Regions from separate parts of the Paenibacillus sp. F411 genome, predicted to be linked through region 2. Evidence: riboswitches for the same ligand, from Rfam matches in the RefSeq annotation. Region 2 holds a riboswitch; each other region holds the start of a gene.
The links. A riboswitch is a leader RNA that binds a small molecule or an ion and turns the genes downstream of it on or off. The one in region 2 is predicted to bind cyclic di-AMP.
Positions count from the first base shown of each region.

Region 1: linked by a shared signal. The riboswitch ahead of JJQ72_RS18950 (C40 family peptidase) and the one ahead of JJQ72_RS18295 (ubiquitin-like domain-containing protein) in region 2 are both predicted to bind cyclic di-AMP.
Region 3: linked by a shared signal. The riboswitch ahead of JJQ72_RS09870 (C40 family peptidase) and the one ahead of JJQ72_RS18295 (ubiquitin-like domain-containing protein) in region 2 are both predicted to bind cyclic di-AMP.
Region 4: linked by a shared signal. The riboswitch ahead of JJQ72_RS07685 (TrkH family potassium uptake protein) and the one ahead of JJQ72_RS18295 (ubiquitin-like domain-containing protein) in region 2 are both predicted to bind cyclic di-AMP.

Region 1 covers NZ_JAGFIP010000024.1:16,089-19,573, forward strand. Annotated here, with positions in the region: gene JJQ72_RS18930 (hypothetical protein) at 1-17, shown strand, start outside; gene JJQ72_RS18935 (4a-hydroxytetrahydrobiopterin dehydratase) at 61-366, shown strand; gene JJQ72_RS18940 (c-type cytochrome) at 459-818, opposite strand; gene JJQ72_RS18945 (GNAT family N-acetyltransferase) at 963-1,451, opposite strand; gene JJQ72_RS18950 (C40 family peptidase) at 1,714-2,187, opposite strand; cyclic di-AMP (ydaO/yuaA leader) riboswitch at 2,191-2,330, opposite strand; gene JJQ72_RS18955 (hypothetical protein) at 2,564-3,385, opposite strand; gene JJQ72_RS18960 (M1 family metallopeptidase) at 3,396-3,485, opposite strand, start outside.
Region 2 covers NZ_JAGFIP010000022.1:11,810-15,294, reverse strand. Annotated here, with positions in the region: gene rsmA (16S rRNA (adenine(1518)-N(6)/adenine(1519)-N(6))-dimethyltransferase RsmA) at 1-95, opposite strand, end outside; gene rnmV (ribonuclease M5) at 95-643, opposite strand; gene JJQ72_RS18295 (ubiquitin-like domain-containing protein) at 747-1,976, opposite strand; cyclic di-AMP (ydaO/yuaA leader) riboswitch at 2,253-2,471, opposite strand; gene JJQ72_RS18290 (TatD family hydrolase) at 2,678-3,442, opposite strand.
Region 3 covers NZ_JAGFIP010000007.1:160,674-164,158, reverse strand. Annotated here, with positions in the region: gene JJQ72_RS09885 (LacI family DNA-binding transcriptional regulator) at 1-243, shown strand, start outside; gene JJQ72_RS09880 (hypothetical protein) at 266-793, opposite strand; gene JJQ72_RS09875 (2Fe-2S iron-sulfur cluster-binding protein) at 854-1,246, opposite strand; gene JJQ72_RS09870 (C40 family peptidase) at 1,337-1,813, opposite strand; cyclic di-AMP (ydaO/yuaA leader) riboswitch at 1,818-1,951, opposite strand; gene JJQ72_RS09865 (four-helix bundle copper-binding protein) at 2,126-2,464, opposite strand; gene JJQ72_RS09860 (PQQ-dependent sugar dehydrogenase) at 2,546-3,485, opposite strand, start outside.
Region 4 covers NZ_JAGFIP010000005.1:168,686-172,170, reverse strand. Annotated here, with positions in the region: gene JJQ72_RS07690 (CPBP family intramembrane glutamic endopeptidase) at 1-1,312, opposite strand, end outside; cyclic di-AMP (ydaO/yuaA leader) riboswitch at 1,627-1,771, shown strand; gene JJQ72_RS07685 (TrkH family potassium uptake protein) at 1,852-3,192, shown strand; gene JJQ72_RS07680 (potassium channel family protein) at 3,207-3,485, shown strand, end outside.

The sequences.
Region 1 (3,485 bases), on a different contig from region 2:
TGGTCTCGCTAATCTGAGGAGAGCTTGCTGGAATAGGAATTACGGGGGAGGAAGATAAGCATGCTGTACACACAGCAGGAGGTAGAAGCCCATCTGGAGAAGCTGGAGGGATGGGAGCTGGAGCAGGGGCGGTGGATTATAAGAAAATATACGTTCCCTTCCTTTATGAAAGGCATTGCCTTTGTGGATGAGGTAGCAGCGATCTCGGAGGCGTTTGACCACCATCCTTATATCACCATTGATTTCAAGACGGTTACGCTGCGGCTGACCTCCTGGAATGAGGGTGGTATTACCGCACTCGATATTAAAGAGGCACAACAGTTTAACGAGGTATACGAGAAAAGAAGGTCCGCAGAGAACGGATAACGAGGGTCCATGGGGAAGATCCAATCACCACCTATACATTAAAAAAACACGCTTGGGTCTGCATGAGACCAAGCGTGTTTCGTGTGAAGCTATTATTTCTTCTCGGCGAGGTACATCGCCACATTAGCAATTTCCTCTTCCGACAGCGAATCCTTGAAAGCAGGCATGCCTGGTGGGCGGCCTTTAGAAATCACAGTGAAGAGGGCTTCAGCATCCAGCTTAGCGCCTACCTGATTCAGAGCTGGGCCTGCACCGCCTTGAAGCTGGTCTCCGTGACAGGTAATACAGCTGCTCTTCAGTACGGCTTCAGCGTCTGCTGCAACCATAGTAACCTCCGGCATGGTCGGCTTCGCTTCTTCTGCAGCCTCTTCTTTACCTGGAAGCGTGAACAACAATACAAGAGCCAACGCGCATGAGAAGAAGAAAATGCCGCTCATGATCCATTTCTGCATCGTCAAATCGTCCTTTCCTATGTATGTGCATGTATTCCTATTATAGACGATCCTGTCGGGACAGCAAAGCAGTTGTGACAAAAAAAGCACAGACATGCTCATCTGAAAGCTATAATATCACAGAATCGTGACAAAATGCAGTCTTTAGCTCGGCACATATTCCATACAATAAAACTCGGCCATCCCGGAAGGCGTAAGCTTCTCATAAGAATCCGTAATGCCAAAGCCGGCCTTGCGGTAGGTGCGGATCGCGCGCTCGTTCCAGGCCAGAACCTCCAGATCTAAGGGGCCGCTTGGATAACGGCGCTTGGCCTCGTCCACAATGGCCTCCACAAATCGCTTACCCATTCCATGTCCGCACCAATCAGGGCGCATCCCGAGACCGATGCGAATGACCCGGTCCAAGGGAAATAGCTGTGCGAACCCCCATAGTCTGTCCTGCTCATCCACTACAGAAAGATACTGCTCCTCCCGAATGAGGGGATCGCCGAATTCCACGCCAAGCTGAACCATTTGCTCCCACGGGAGCCAGCCATAAATATTGTAGGGCTCTGGATAACGCCAGCTGCATACGTCGATTGCATGCTCAAAGGTCATGGGAACTGCTCGAAATAAAGGGTATGAGTCAATCATGGGAGGCACCTCACGGCAAAGGGTTGTTTACGCTTTGAGAATATATAACATATTATTTTCCAAAATGTGTTTCATACTCAGGGATACGGGTATTAAAGCAGTAAGACGCACGAGAAGATAAAAAGTTGTGGCTTTTACATATTTTTTTGTAAAATGAAAAACCTTTTGCCTTCTTCCTGCGTTATAGAAGTATAGCACAAACAAAAGCCCCGAAGAGATGTTGGCGCATCTGCTTCGAGGCAAGTCAATGACATGAATTGGATTAGTTGTAATTCACGGCGACGGCCTTGTACTTGCTCTCACTCATGACCCGCTTGGCTCCGACATAACGCTTGGCGAAATAGCTGGAGTTGAGGCTGGTAATAGTGACTCCTTCGGAGCTGGAGGAATGAGCAAACTTGCCGTTGCCTACATAAATCCCAACGTGGGAAACACCGCGGCCTGTCGTATTGAAGAATACGAGATCACCGGCCTTCAGGCTGCTCTTGGACACAGAGGTCCCCACCTTATATTGAGCGGAAGAAACACGCGGTAAGGTGACACCGAGCTTCTTGAACACATAACTTGTAAATCCGGAACAATCAAAGCCTTTCGTCGTTGTTCCACCCATCTTGTAGCTTACGCCCATGACCGGCTTAATCGTGCTGGTAAGCTTTGAATCTGCGAAAGCGCTTCCGGCAGTAATGCTGAGCGCGAGCGCTAAACCAAGTGAGACTGCAGCCAACTTCTTCTTCACGTGAAAAGCTCCTTCCAAGCCTGCGAGGTTAGCTTAAGGGTTCGGTTGAGAAGGTTAACCTATGACCCCTCTGTTACAAGGTCAATTCACCCAGGACGGATCCCCCGTTTTCCTTACATTCGGAAATTCGGCTTTCTGAAAAATGTTAAAGTATTGGACTCAACGACAATATGGCTAGGTACATAAATGATGACATCAAGATGACAAATTTGTTACTATCACTTTCGTTATTTTAGCAGAGTATTTACATTTTGGCAAACAAAGGAACGATATTTAATAAAAAAAGAAACGGATGTCCCGGGAAACAGCAAAAAGGAGCTGTCGCCACAAGATTCAATCTTGTCGGCAGCTCCTTTTTTAGTGGACCGATAATTCTTTATTTTGTAGATGATGATTTAAATACGTGATACTGTGAGGCCATTCCCCACACCTGAAAAAGGCTCTTCAGGAAATAGGAAGCCTGCTGCAGCAATAGGCCGATCAGGCCCGACCACCATAAGGACATCCCGCCGATCAGTAACGAGGACAGCAGGGCCAGGCCGCCAATGAGCAGGGAGAGCGGAAGCGCGCTGCCGAGGCGGCGCAGGAACAAGAGCAGGGCTGCGGGAGTTCCTGTGCCGGACGTATATCCAAACTGCATGTACAGCAAAGCCAGACGGATGATCCATACATACAGAAGCCATCCCAGCACCCAGAGTCCCGGCTGCAGCAGCGCCTGCGGATGACGGGCTGCTTCAATGAAGGAAGGCAGGGCCTCCGGAAGTAACCAATACAAGGGCAGACCCAGCAGGATCAGCTCCAGGATATAGAACAGCGTCAAGGGCTTCCACAGCTTCCGCATGCCTTGAAAAAGAAACAGCCCCCGCTCCCCCTCGGCTTCCCGGTGAAGATGATACATCATTCCGGCCCGAATGCAGGGAGTCAGCAGAATATGCACAGCCGCAAGGAGAATCAGCATCCATACAGCACCGGGAAGCAGGCCGCCGCGGGTCAATGCCAGCTCTCCTTCAAAAAAATAAAGCAGTCTGCTCAGCTCATGCGGAGCGGGATCGGGGTATCGCAGCAGCAGCGGCACGACGATGGAGGAAATGAGGCGATACAGGCAGTACCCCCAGAGCAGCCGATATACAAACAGCAGAATGATGACATAAAACTGATCCTTCACACTTCCCCATCCTAAACCCGCGTATGTTCTCATATAATCCCCCCTACCATGACAGCGCTCCGTACAGCGTCTCGATCAGCTTGGTGACGCTCAGGTTCCAGCGTGTCACCTGCTTGGCCTCCATGCCGGCCTT
Region 2 (3,485 bases):
AGGAAATTCTGGCCGAGGCTTTTTTTAAATGAAAAACCGTGCCGGGCAATGATCTCCTTCGTTCGTTTCGGTGTTGATATATCTTCAGTTCCCATTAATGCTTCCCTCCGTCTTCAAGCGTAGCAGCCGCTGCCTGAAATTCCTCCGGTGTAATTTGAAACATGGCCAGCCGCTTCAGCAGCTGCTTGCCATTGCAATAGCCGATACCAAGCTGATTGCCGATCTGCATGCGTCTTGCCGCCGCATCTGGATGCAGCAGCAGCCCCGCCTCAATAACCTCCTCCATGGAGATCAGGCTGTCCGCTTTATCGAACGCTGTATGCACGCGAGAGAGGGCGTGCCGGATCGCCTCAACAGATGCATTCTCGACACCGATATCGCCCTTGCGGGTCGCATCAGCCTCCGGAATAAACGCGTGCTTGCAGCCCGGCACCTTGGCATCGATGATTTTGCGAATCCGCTCTCCCGCATGGTCGGGATCTGTCAGAATAATGACACCTCGCCGCTCCTGCGCAAGCTTCACCTTGGCAATGACCGCGCGGTTCACCGCAGAGCCTCCCGTCTCTATCGTATCGGCCTCTACAGCACGCTTCACCGCGACCGTATCATCCCGGCCCTCCACCACAATAACTTCCTTGATCATGCTTCATTCGTCCTTCCAAAAAAAAGAAGAGGATCATATCCTCTTCTTAGCATCTCATTATATTACATAAATAGTAGCCTATTTCTCATGGAAAAGTAAAACATTAGTTCGATTCCGGCTTGACGGGTCCAATGACATACACGGTATGCCCGTTCTTGCGTCCGAAATTCAGTGCTGCACGCAGCGAGTCGTAATACACGTCAATCTTGTTGCCCTTGATCGCACCGCCTGTATCTTCGGCACGGCGGAAGCCAATGCCCTCAATATAAACCCACCAGCCAATCGGAATGACGTTAGGATCTACAGCGATGGTGCGGCCTTCCGTAACACGCGTACCGGAAGCGGTCTTCGTACCGATGCCCGGCTGCTCCGAGGAGTACGCCGTCATGGATACATTCTTCAGGACCTTCTTATATTCAAAATCAATACCGGCTTTAGAAACGACGTTGTTCTGCTTACTCTCTGAGCTTGAGCTCGACTGAACGGCGGCCTTTGGCTGAACGGCAGGCGTCTTCGCCGAGGTCTTAGTCGTCGTCTTGGCTACAGTCGTTGGCTTTACAGCCTGAACGACCGGCTCTTCCTTCACCGGCTCCGGCGGCTTCTTCGTGCCGACCGCGATCACTTTATCCATCGTCTTGCGTTCGACTTCCTTGGACACCACTTGTTTGGAAACCAGCTGTCCATCTTCATACACCTTCTCAATATGGTGAATGATCAATCCAGGCTCTCCCGCTTGAACCACCCGGTTATCGCCCTTCAGAAGCGAAGGGTCTGACGTCTTGATGACCCGGTATTCGCGGACCTCTTCTTCTTGTACCTGCTGCTTACTTACGCGAACAACGCGAATGTCGGAAGCCTCGGACAGCTTGCTGTCCAGTGCAGGAGTTACTTTATCTTCATCCTGGACGGTAATGCCGGCTTTGTTTAGCACGTTCTGTACAGTGTCCTGGGTTGTAAATACCGTTTGCGTATTGCCGTCTGCGGTGACTGTAATAGGAACCGCACGCTGAATGACGATCCGGTCTCCATCCTGAAGACTTCCGTTTAGCGGCATGGATATTTCATCCTGCGGCTTCAGCGAGATCGAATGCTCTTCCAGCACATTTTGCAGCATGGCCTCATTCGTTTCCACCGTGGTCACCCGTCCATCGACCACCAGGTGAATTTCTTTGCCCGACTGGTTGTGTATAATCAGCAGTACGAGCAGCGTAATGGTGATGGTACCAAAGGCCGCCAGCATCAGTTGACGCAGAAAATCATGCTTCCATCGTAATGCGTATGACATGCTGGATGATTGTGAATCATGGGTCTGTTCTGGTTGTAAAACGCCCACTGCTTCATCCTCCTTCATAGCCCCGCCCTCTAGATCATGCATGAGTGTATATGACGCGACTATAGCAAATTTGTCTCACAGAGTGCCCCGCTATAGATGTGCACCCTGCGTTACGCCCCGTCTATTCGTGCATGTGTTCTGCCACCCCCCTTGTGTATCCCAGGGTATGATGGCGCTCTCTCCAATATTCTGAATATAAAAAAAGCCCGAAAAAGAGTATTAGAGACTCTTCTCGTGGCTTTTCCAGCTGTAGTCTTGGAAAGGATGCACGACCGTTGCCTCTCTTATTTACGCTTACGGGGTTAGCTGTCGGGTTCGGACGTAAGAGAGACGCCCTATCTCGAGTCAACCGCTCATGGCGGCTGCCCTCAAATTCACCCCAAAGACCCGAATTGAAATCAAATACAGTGCTCACAGCCCTTATGTATGGTTGCTCGTTGACCCTGTATCGGTTCCCCCGTTCTCCATGATCTGGAGATTAAGCGAGACGGTTTGTAAATGAATATGCTGCTGGTGTCAAACCAGCGCTTCATAAGTACTGAAAAGATGATACTCTCTTTACATGCAGGTTGTAAAGCAACGTTCAACCACATTTTTTCTGATAAATAGTTAAATTATTGTAATAATCGGACCATTTTTGATGATAAAATCTTAATTCATCGCAAATGCTCGCTTTTTCACCGCTTTTGCTCCCGATTTCATCAAATCCCAAATCGTTCCAGACCATTTCGGGTTGTAATCTCACTAATTTCTTCCAGAGACAACCCCTTCAATTCAGCGGCTTGCTCTGCCACATACTTCACGTAAGAGGACTCATTTCTTTTTCCCCGGAACGGGTGCGGTGTCAAATATGGCGCATCGGTTTCCAGTAAAAGGCGGTCCAGCGGCACCTGTGTCAGCACCTCTTTAGGCTGTTTGGCATTTTTGAACGTAGTGGGTCCGCCGAAGGAAATATGAAAGCCCATATGCAGGCACTGCTTGGCCGTTTCCCAGCTGCCGGAGAAGGAGTGCATGACGCCGCCCACCTCCGACGCTTTTTCCTCCTTCAGAATTCGCAGGACATCCTCATGCGCATCCCGATTATGAATCACGATGGGCAGATTCAGCTCCTTCGCCAGCTGAATCTGCTGCCGGAACACCTTATGCTGTATCTCTTTGGGAGACGTGTCCCAATGGTAGTCCAGTCCAATTTCGCCAATGGCTACAACCTTCCGGTGAGCGGTCAGAGAAGCAATCCACTCCAGGTCCTCCTCCTTCATCGCAATGGCGTCTACCGGATGCCAGCCTACGGCTGCATATATAAAATCATATTTTTCCGCGAGCTGCATCGTCGTCGGGATGGTCTCACGATTGAAGCCAATGTTGATCATACGCGTAATTCCCTGGTCTACTGCCCGCTGAATGACGGCTTCACGGTCCTCATCAAAGGCTGCAGAATCCAAATGGGTATGAGTGTCGAATAACATAACGTGTAAAGCTCCCTTCCTGTCGAAAATAAATCAGCTTGAC
Region 3 (3,485 bases), on a different contig from region 2:
CTGGAGTGGATGGAGACTTTGCAAAAACACGGCTACTCCATTCCGGAGGACTGCCGGGTCATCGGCATAGATAATGTGTGGGGGGCTTCACTCTCCGCTCCGCCACTTACAACGATTCAGCTGAGCAAGGAAGAGCTGGGTGCCCGGGCCATTGAAGCGCTGGAACGGCGCCTGCATCGCCCGGGGGCACCGGTGGAAACGATCATGCTTTCTACCCGGCTAATTCCGCGGAAATCGGCCTAACGATCACTTTTGGCAGTAGATATTATAAAGTGATCCTGCTCCATCGGCTGTCATACTGCTGCAGCCGAGGATGAAGTGAAGCGGGCTCCTCCAGAAGCAGCAAGCGAATCTTGACAATCCACTCCTGAAACACATGATAAGAGGCGAAGGCATTGGCTGTTTCTCCAGACACCAGCAGAAAATACGGAGCTGGATTCTTCTCGGTCAGGTGGCGGAGGGCGGCTTCGATCGGGACGTATTTTTTCCGTTTGCCTTCCCAGGCGTCCAGCTCGATATCACCTACGCTTTGCTCCTGAATCCAGTCCTGTAATGCGTTTTCTCTTTTATAAAAGGAGGTCCCCTCCCGTTTATACATTCGTTTCATCGTCTGTTCATGGAGTGGATAAAGCACGAGCCGCTGAAATGCCTGCTCGCTCTTCACCTGTACCGCTTGAGACAGCCCTTGCTCTCTGCCGATTTCTTCAAAAGGATCATAATAGATCAGTGTGCCTTTGGTTGTCTCCACAGGGGGGACATATCCATAGGGCACCTTTTGCAGGTTTCGAGTCATACACATTCCCTCCTAACCGTTATACAAGATAGCATGCGGCATCTGGCGCTCTCCTTATTCCTAGAAATAAGGCGTGTGCCGAATCGTCATATCTCCGGGCTGCTTCACCTTGGCTTGGCAGCCTAACCGGTAGCCTTCCTCCAGCTCCTCCGGATCGAGCCGAGCCTCCTCAGCCTCGTTCGGAGAGGAGAGCAGCTCCTCTCCTTCCAGTATGATGCAGCGGCATCGCGCACAGGTTCCACGTTTGCAAAAGGAGCTCCATTCAACCTGATGCATCTCCGCGATCTGAAGAACGGTCTCCCCGATGATCGGCTCTACCGACCTCTGCACACCGGATTTAATGAGAAGCAGGGTGCGCTCTTCATCCCGCTCCGTTGTGATCACGAGCTCCGGCTCAGGGTTAGAAACGGGCTTACGGCGTTGATTCAGATATGACTTCAGTCGCTTGAGCATGGAATCACCCCCTCCTTCATATCTCCATGATACACAAAAAGCCTGCGAAGTTCATCGCAGGCCCCTGATTCCAATCATAATACCTCTTGCTTAGCTGATTTCGCCCACCATCTGGATGTAATCCTTCTGGTCGATCACCCGGCGTGCAGTCACGTACTTGCTGTCATAGTAAGACTCGCTCAGCTTGCTGATTCTTACACCTTTACTGGTGGAAGCATGCGCAAATTGACCGTTACCAATGTAGACTCCGGCATGAGATACGCCTCTGCCCGACGTATTGAAGAATACCAGATCACCAAGCCTTAAATCATCACGCTCTACCTTCACACCTACGGTAGCCTGGGCTGCGGAGGTACGTGGCAGGTCTACATTATACTTGCTGAATATGTACAAAATGAATCCGGAGCAGTCAAATCCACTTACGGTCGTGCCGCCCCACTTATAAGGGGTTCCGACAAGCTTAGTCACTTCAGCTTGAAGCTTCGGCCCCTGATCTGCGAATGCCGTAACCGCACCCGATGAAAAGATTAAAGCAGAACCTAATACAGACAATAGCAGCTTCTTCAAAAGATAGTGCTCCCTTCGGTGCCTACGGAGTTAGCTAAGGGTTCGGTTAAGGGTCCCCTATATTCCCTCTCAAACAAGAATAATTCACCCGGCAGTGGTTCCCCCGTTTTCTATATCGAAATTCGGCATATTAATGAATTTTTTGTAACTCTCTCCCTTAATGTAGTACATCACAGGACAAGCTGTCAATCATTTTTGTAACTAATTTGTCATGGGTTGCAGTGAGGGCTTGGAGCATGACAAAAACAGCCCCAAACACATTCATTAGGAAGTGTTCAGGGCTGTTTATAGGACTTCATAATAGCGTATTAGTTAGGCCGCCATCTCCCGGCAGGCCTTGGCACATGAGAAGCAGGCCTCCGCACATTGACGGCAGTGCTCATGCTCGTGCTTGCTGCACTCGTTTCCGCAAGCCTCGCACATTTCAGCACAGGCCTCACAAATTTGCTTCATATAGCTGCTATTCATCGACATTGCTTGAGCTGCAAAAGCGCAGAGCTCTGCACATTCGCGATCCATTCGGATACATTCCTTCATCATTTGCAGGTCTTCTTCCTCCAGGCAGGCACTGTAGCAGCGATTGCATGCCTGCATGCAGCGCAGGCACTCGTCAATACATTGCTGAAGCTTTTCAGGTGATATGGTTGACATAAGATGTGCTCCTTTCCTGTAAAAGATTTATTCTGCCCTGGACAGGTCTCCTTTATCATTAAACAGCTCCTGCATATTTAATCATTTCTGCTCTTGCTTTGGCTGAAGCAGCAGCAGGCGGTCATCTCCTGGAGATGGTGTCCCGCGTCCGTCAGTATTGTTCGTAATGAGGTAGACTCCATCCTCACTCATCTGTACATCGCGAATTCTGCCGACACCGTCCAGCACAGTGTTCAGCTTCTTCTTTTCAAGATCAAAGCGGTATAATGCTTCTCCCCTCAGACCCGCAATCAGAAGCATATCCTCTTGTTCATAAAGAGTTCCCGAAGGGGCAATGGCTTCCTCGCCGGTATGAAGCAAAGGAGGCACCATCCCTTCCTGCTGCTCATCCCCGATGTTATCCGGCCAGCCATAATTACTGCCCGGCTCAATGCTGTTTATCTCATCATGCCCGCCAACACGGCCGCTGGGACCATGCTCGGAATTGAACATGCGCCCTGCCGCATCCCAGGCAAGACCTTGAGAATTGCGGTGTCCGTAGGAATACACATAGGAGTTCGGAAAAGGATTGTCTTCCGGAATCGAGCCATCCGGGTTCATACGTAATATTTTGCCGCCCAGGCTCTCGACATTCTGTGCCATCTCTCCTTCACCTGCATCCCCGGTAGTCAAATACAGCTTCTTATCGGGCCCCCATTTCATGCGTCCGCCATTATGCACATTAGAGCCCGGGATGTCCTCAATGAACGCCTCGACCTCCTGCCAAGCCTCTTCCTCCTGTCGAATGAGTATGACGCGATTCTTCATTTCGCCGCCTTCCTCGTACGTGTGATAAGCGTAAGCTAATCGGCTGCTAGCAAAGTCCGGGGCCAGCACAAGGCCCAATAGCCCTCCTTCACCCTGCGCCTTAACAGGCTGCTTCGTATCCACCGGAAGACGCTCCCGATGACCATCCTTCAGCGATACAATCTGTCCTTCCCGTTCACTGATGTAAATATCCTTCCCGGAGATCGCAATGGAC
Region 4 (3,485 bases), on a different contig from region 2:
TAATGCCAAACAGGCGGTATACGGTTTCTTCCATGATGCCGGCAAACCATGCCATCAGAGGGAACAGCCACGGATACAGCATATTGTAGGGAGATTGGCTGGCGTCAATGGTTGACCATGTGTTCAGTGTCAGCCCGAGAACGACAAAAATAATTGACTGCACGCCCATCAAGATAAATGCCCATACATAACCCAGCTTCATGCTCTGCAATACATAGCGGCCATAACCGGTCTCACGGACCTCGGGAAAAGGATTCAAGCCATCCTCTTTGAGCCACAGCCCTGTTCCCCCGGCAAGAGAGAAGTAGACCAGGGCCGAAAAGACTAGGGAGTAGCCGGCATAGAAGAGAAGCCGCCCGCCGATCATGGTCTCCGACATCCCTTGAGCTTCATAGGACGGCAGCATATTGTACACATTGAGCATTTGCGTTACAAACACGATGACTGCAAGCAGAACGCCTCGCTTCCAGGAGATGTACATCCGGGTTCTGACGCTGTAAATGACGGCCAGGATGCCCAGGAGAAGGGTGAACAGCCCGTAGCCCAGCAAGGTAAGCAGCACGGCAGCCATGGTCTGCTGATCGACATAAGCCAGATGAGATTCAGGAGCGGCAAAAGCCGGCTCGAAAGAACGAAGCTGTCCGTTCTCAAAAGTAAAGGCAAGCTGCAGCACCGCATCCCCGGCCTTAGCATCAGGGTCCCGGTAGATCAGCCCGGGCTCACGTTTGCCTGTGACCATCGTCAGCTGCTCGGGATCATAGCCTGCGCGCTGTACCCAAGGGGCAGCTAAAGCCTGCTTCTCCGCAAGCGTCAGCTCTCCTTCGAGCAGGAGCAGTAGCTGCCGCTGCGCCCGGCCCTCCTGCAGCATGGCGCCCTCATAGCCGGAGTCCTGCGAATCGTAGGTGAAGCCGGCAATTGCTCCGGTATGCATATTGACATCGACATGGATGGCATTGCTATTTCCTTGATCGAGAGTGACCCGGTACAGCTCATAAGGATATTTCTCCTTGAATTGTTCGTCATAGAGCTGCACCAGCTTCTCCTTCATCAGGTAGCCGTAAAGCTCAGAGCGCGCAGTATATGTCACTAAGGGCTCTTGGCTGCTGCCGGGACTCAGCGTCATCTGTTCGGTATAAAAGCGCTGTGCCGCCGCTGCTGCTTCGGATTTGTCGATGGGCTGGGGTGTTGACGCCCCGGAATATAGTGCAGGGTACACCTGCAGGGCGAGAAACAGTATACAGCCGGCCAAAGCCATCAGGAGCAAGGGCTTGAAATCTGGCCTAAGGACCAGCGGGGAGCCTGACCGATTCATGATGTCCCTCCTTTATTGCGAAATGGATTTTCAGTTTGATGACTCTGTTGAAGGCTTTGTTATTTAGAAGTATATAGGCTGGGATGCCGGGAGCACAAATAAGGGCGCATGGTCCAAGGAAGGAAACCTTCAAATAGCTTGAAAAAAACTGAAAACACGGGAAAGATTTCGAAAACCTCAGAAAAGGGGATGCTGTGATTCTGGAATATGGCTAATTTGAACCTTTTTACATGGATTTCCGTCAAAAACGGTTTTGGATATTCCCTGGCTGCATGCGTTATAATCACATCATGTCAGAACGTCATGACGATAATTGAATAGATCAGCCGAGTTTCGATAAGAAAACGGGGGAACCATGTAATTGGGGTGAATTTCGCTTTTTGCAGGAGAAGCGAATAGGGCAGCCTGTGATATGCCCGAATCCGTCAGCTAACCTCGTAGGCTGTGTGCACAGGGACCCAAACGCGATAAAAAGGCATTGGATTTCCAGTGTCTTTTTTATGTGCCATTTTTAAGAGGTGAGCAAAGTGAAACGGAAGTTGAAATGGAAGCTGAAATGGCTCCGCTTGTCCCCGCCGCAGTTTCTGGTTGCGGGCTTTAGTGCCATTATTTTGACGGGGGCTTTTCTGCTGATGCTTCCCATAGCCAGCGAAAGCGGGGAAGGGCTCGGATTTATGGATGCCTTGTTTACGGCCACCTCTGCAACCTGCGTTACGGGTCTTGTCGTTGTGGATACAGAAACGTTCTTCAGCACGTTTGGGGAAATCGTCATTATGTGTATGATACAAGTAGGCGGCCTGGGCTTTATGACGATGGCTACTTTGATTGCACTGGTTCTCAAGCGCCGAATCTCGCTCAAGGATCGGCTGATCCTGCAGGAGGCCATGAATCAGACCGCTATGGAAGGGATCGTGCGGCTGATCCGAAGAGTGCTGCTGTACTCCTTGTATATTGAAGGGGTGGCGGTAATCATTTATACGGCCAGATGGGCATTCGATATGCCCTTGGGCAAAGCGGCCTATTTTGCTGTTTTCCACGCGATCAGCCTGTTTAACAATGCGGGCTTTGATCTGTTCGGAGATTTCAGAAGCCTGACGGGTTATGTGAGTGATCCTTTTGTTAATCTTACGAGCCTATTTCTTATTATATCCGGCGGAATCGGTTTTATTGTAATGTCAGAAATCGTAGATTATAAAACCCGGCGGAAGCTGTCCCTGCACTCCAAGGTGGTGCTGTCCATGACGGGAGCGCTGATTGTGATCGGTACGGTCATTATATTTATATTTGAATTTACGAATGTCAAAACGCTGGGCGCACTGGGCTGGGACGGCAAGCTGTGGGGCTCCTTGTTCCAGTCCGTCACGCCGCGGACGGCAGGGGCCAACACCTTGAATATTCCGGATTTGCGCCAGGCCACTCAGTTTTTTATCATTATTCTTATGTTTATTGGAGCATCGCCGGGATCGGCGGGCGGGGGAATCAAGACGACGACCTTTACGATTATGATCGGTGCCGTCATTTCGATGATTCGCGGACGTGATGATATCGTGCTGTTCCGTCACCGGCTGGCGCAGGAGCGGATCTTTAAGGCACTGACGGTCTCTCTGCTGGCTCTGCTGTTTATTGTAGCAGTGGCTATGGTGCTGTCTACAACGGAGGATGCGAGCTTTTTGGCGATTCTGTTTGAAACGGCCTCGGCATTTTCTACGGTAGGATTGTCCATGGGACTGACGCCCGAGCTGTCCCTGCTCGGCAAGGTACTGATTACGGTGACCATGTTTGCGGGCCGGGTCGGCCTGCTGACACTCGTATTCGCGCTCGGGCCGAAGAAGGGAAAAGAGCTGTACCGGTATCCGGAAGGCAAAATGATTATTGGATAAGGGGATAGAAGGACATGAAACCAAAACAGTTTGCGGTGATCGGCCTTGGTCGCTTCGGCGCCAGTCTGGCGCTGGAGCTGATGGACCTTGGCTATGAGGTGCTGGGCGTGGACCGGGACGAAGAGATTGTGGAGGATATGAGCGATCTGCTGACACATACCGTTGTTGCGGATGCTACGGATGAAGAGGTGCTGAAATCGCTAGGCATCCGAAACTTTGACTGCGGGATTGTGGCCATCGGCGATGATATCCAGACGAGCATCCTGACGGCAATTCAGCTCAAGGAGCTTGGT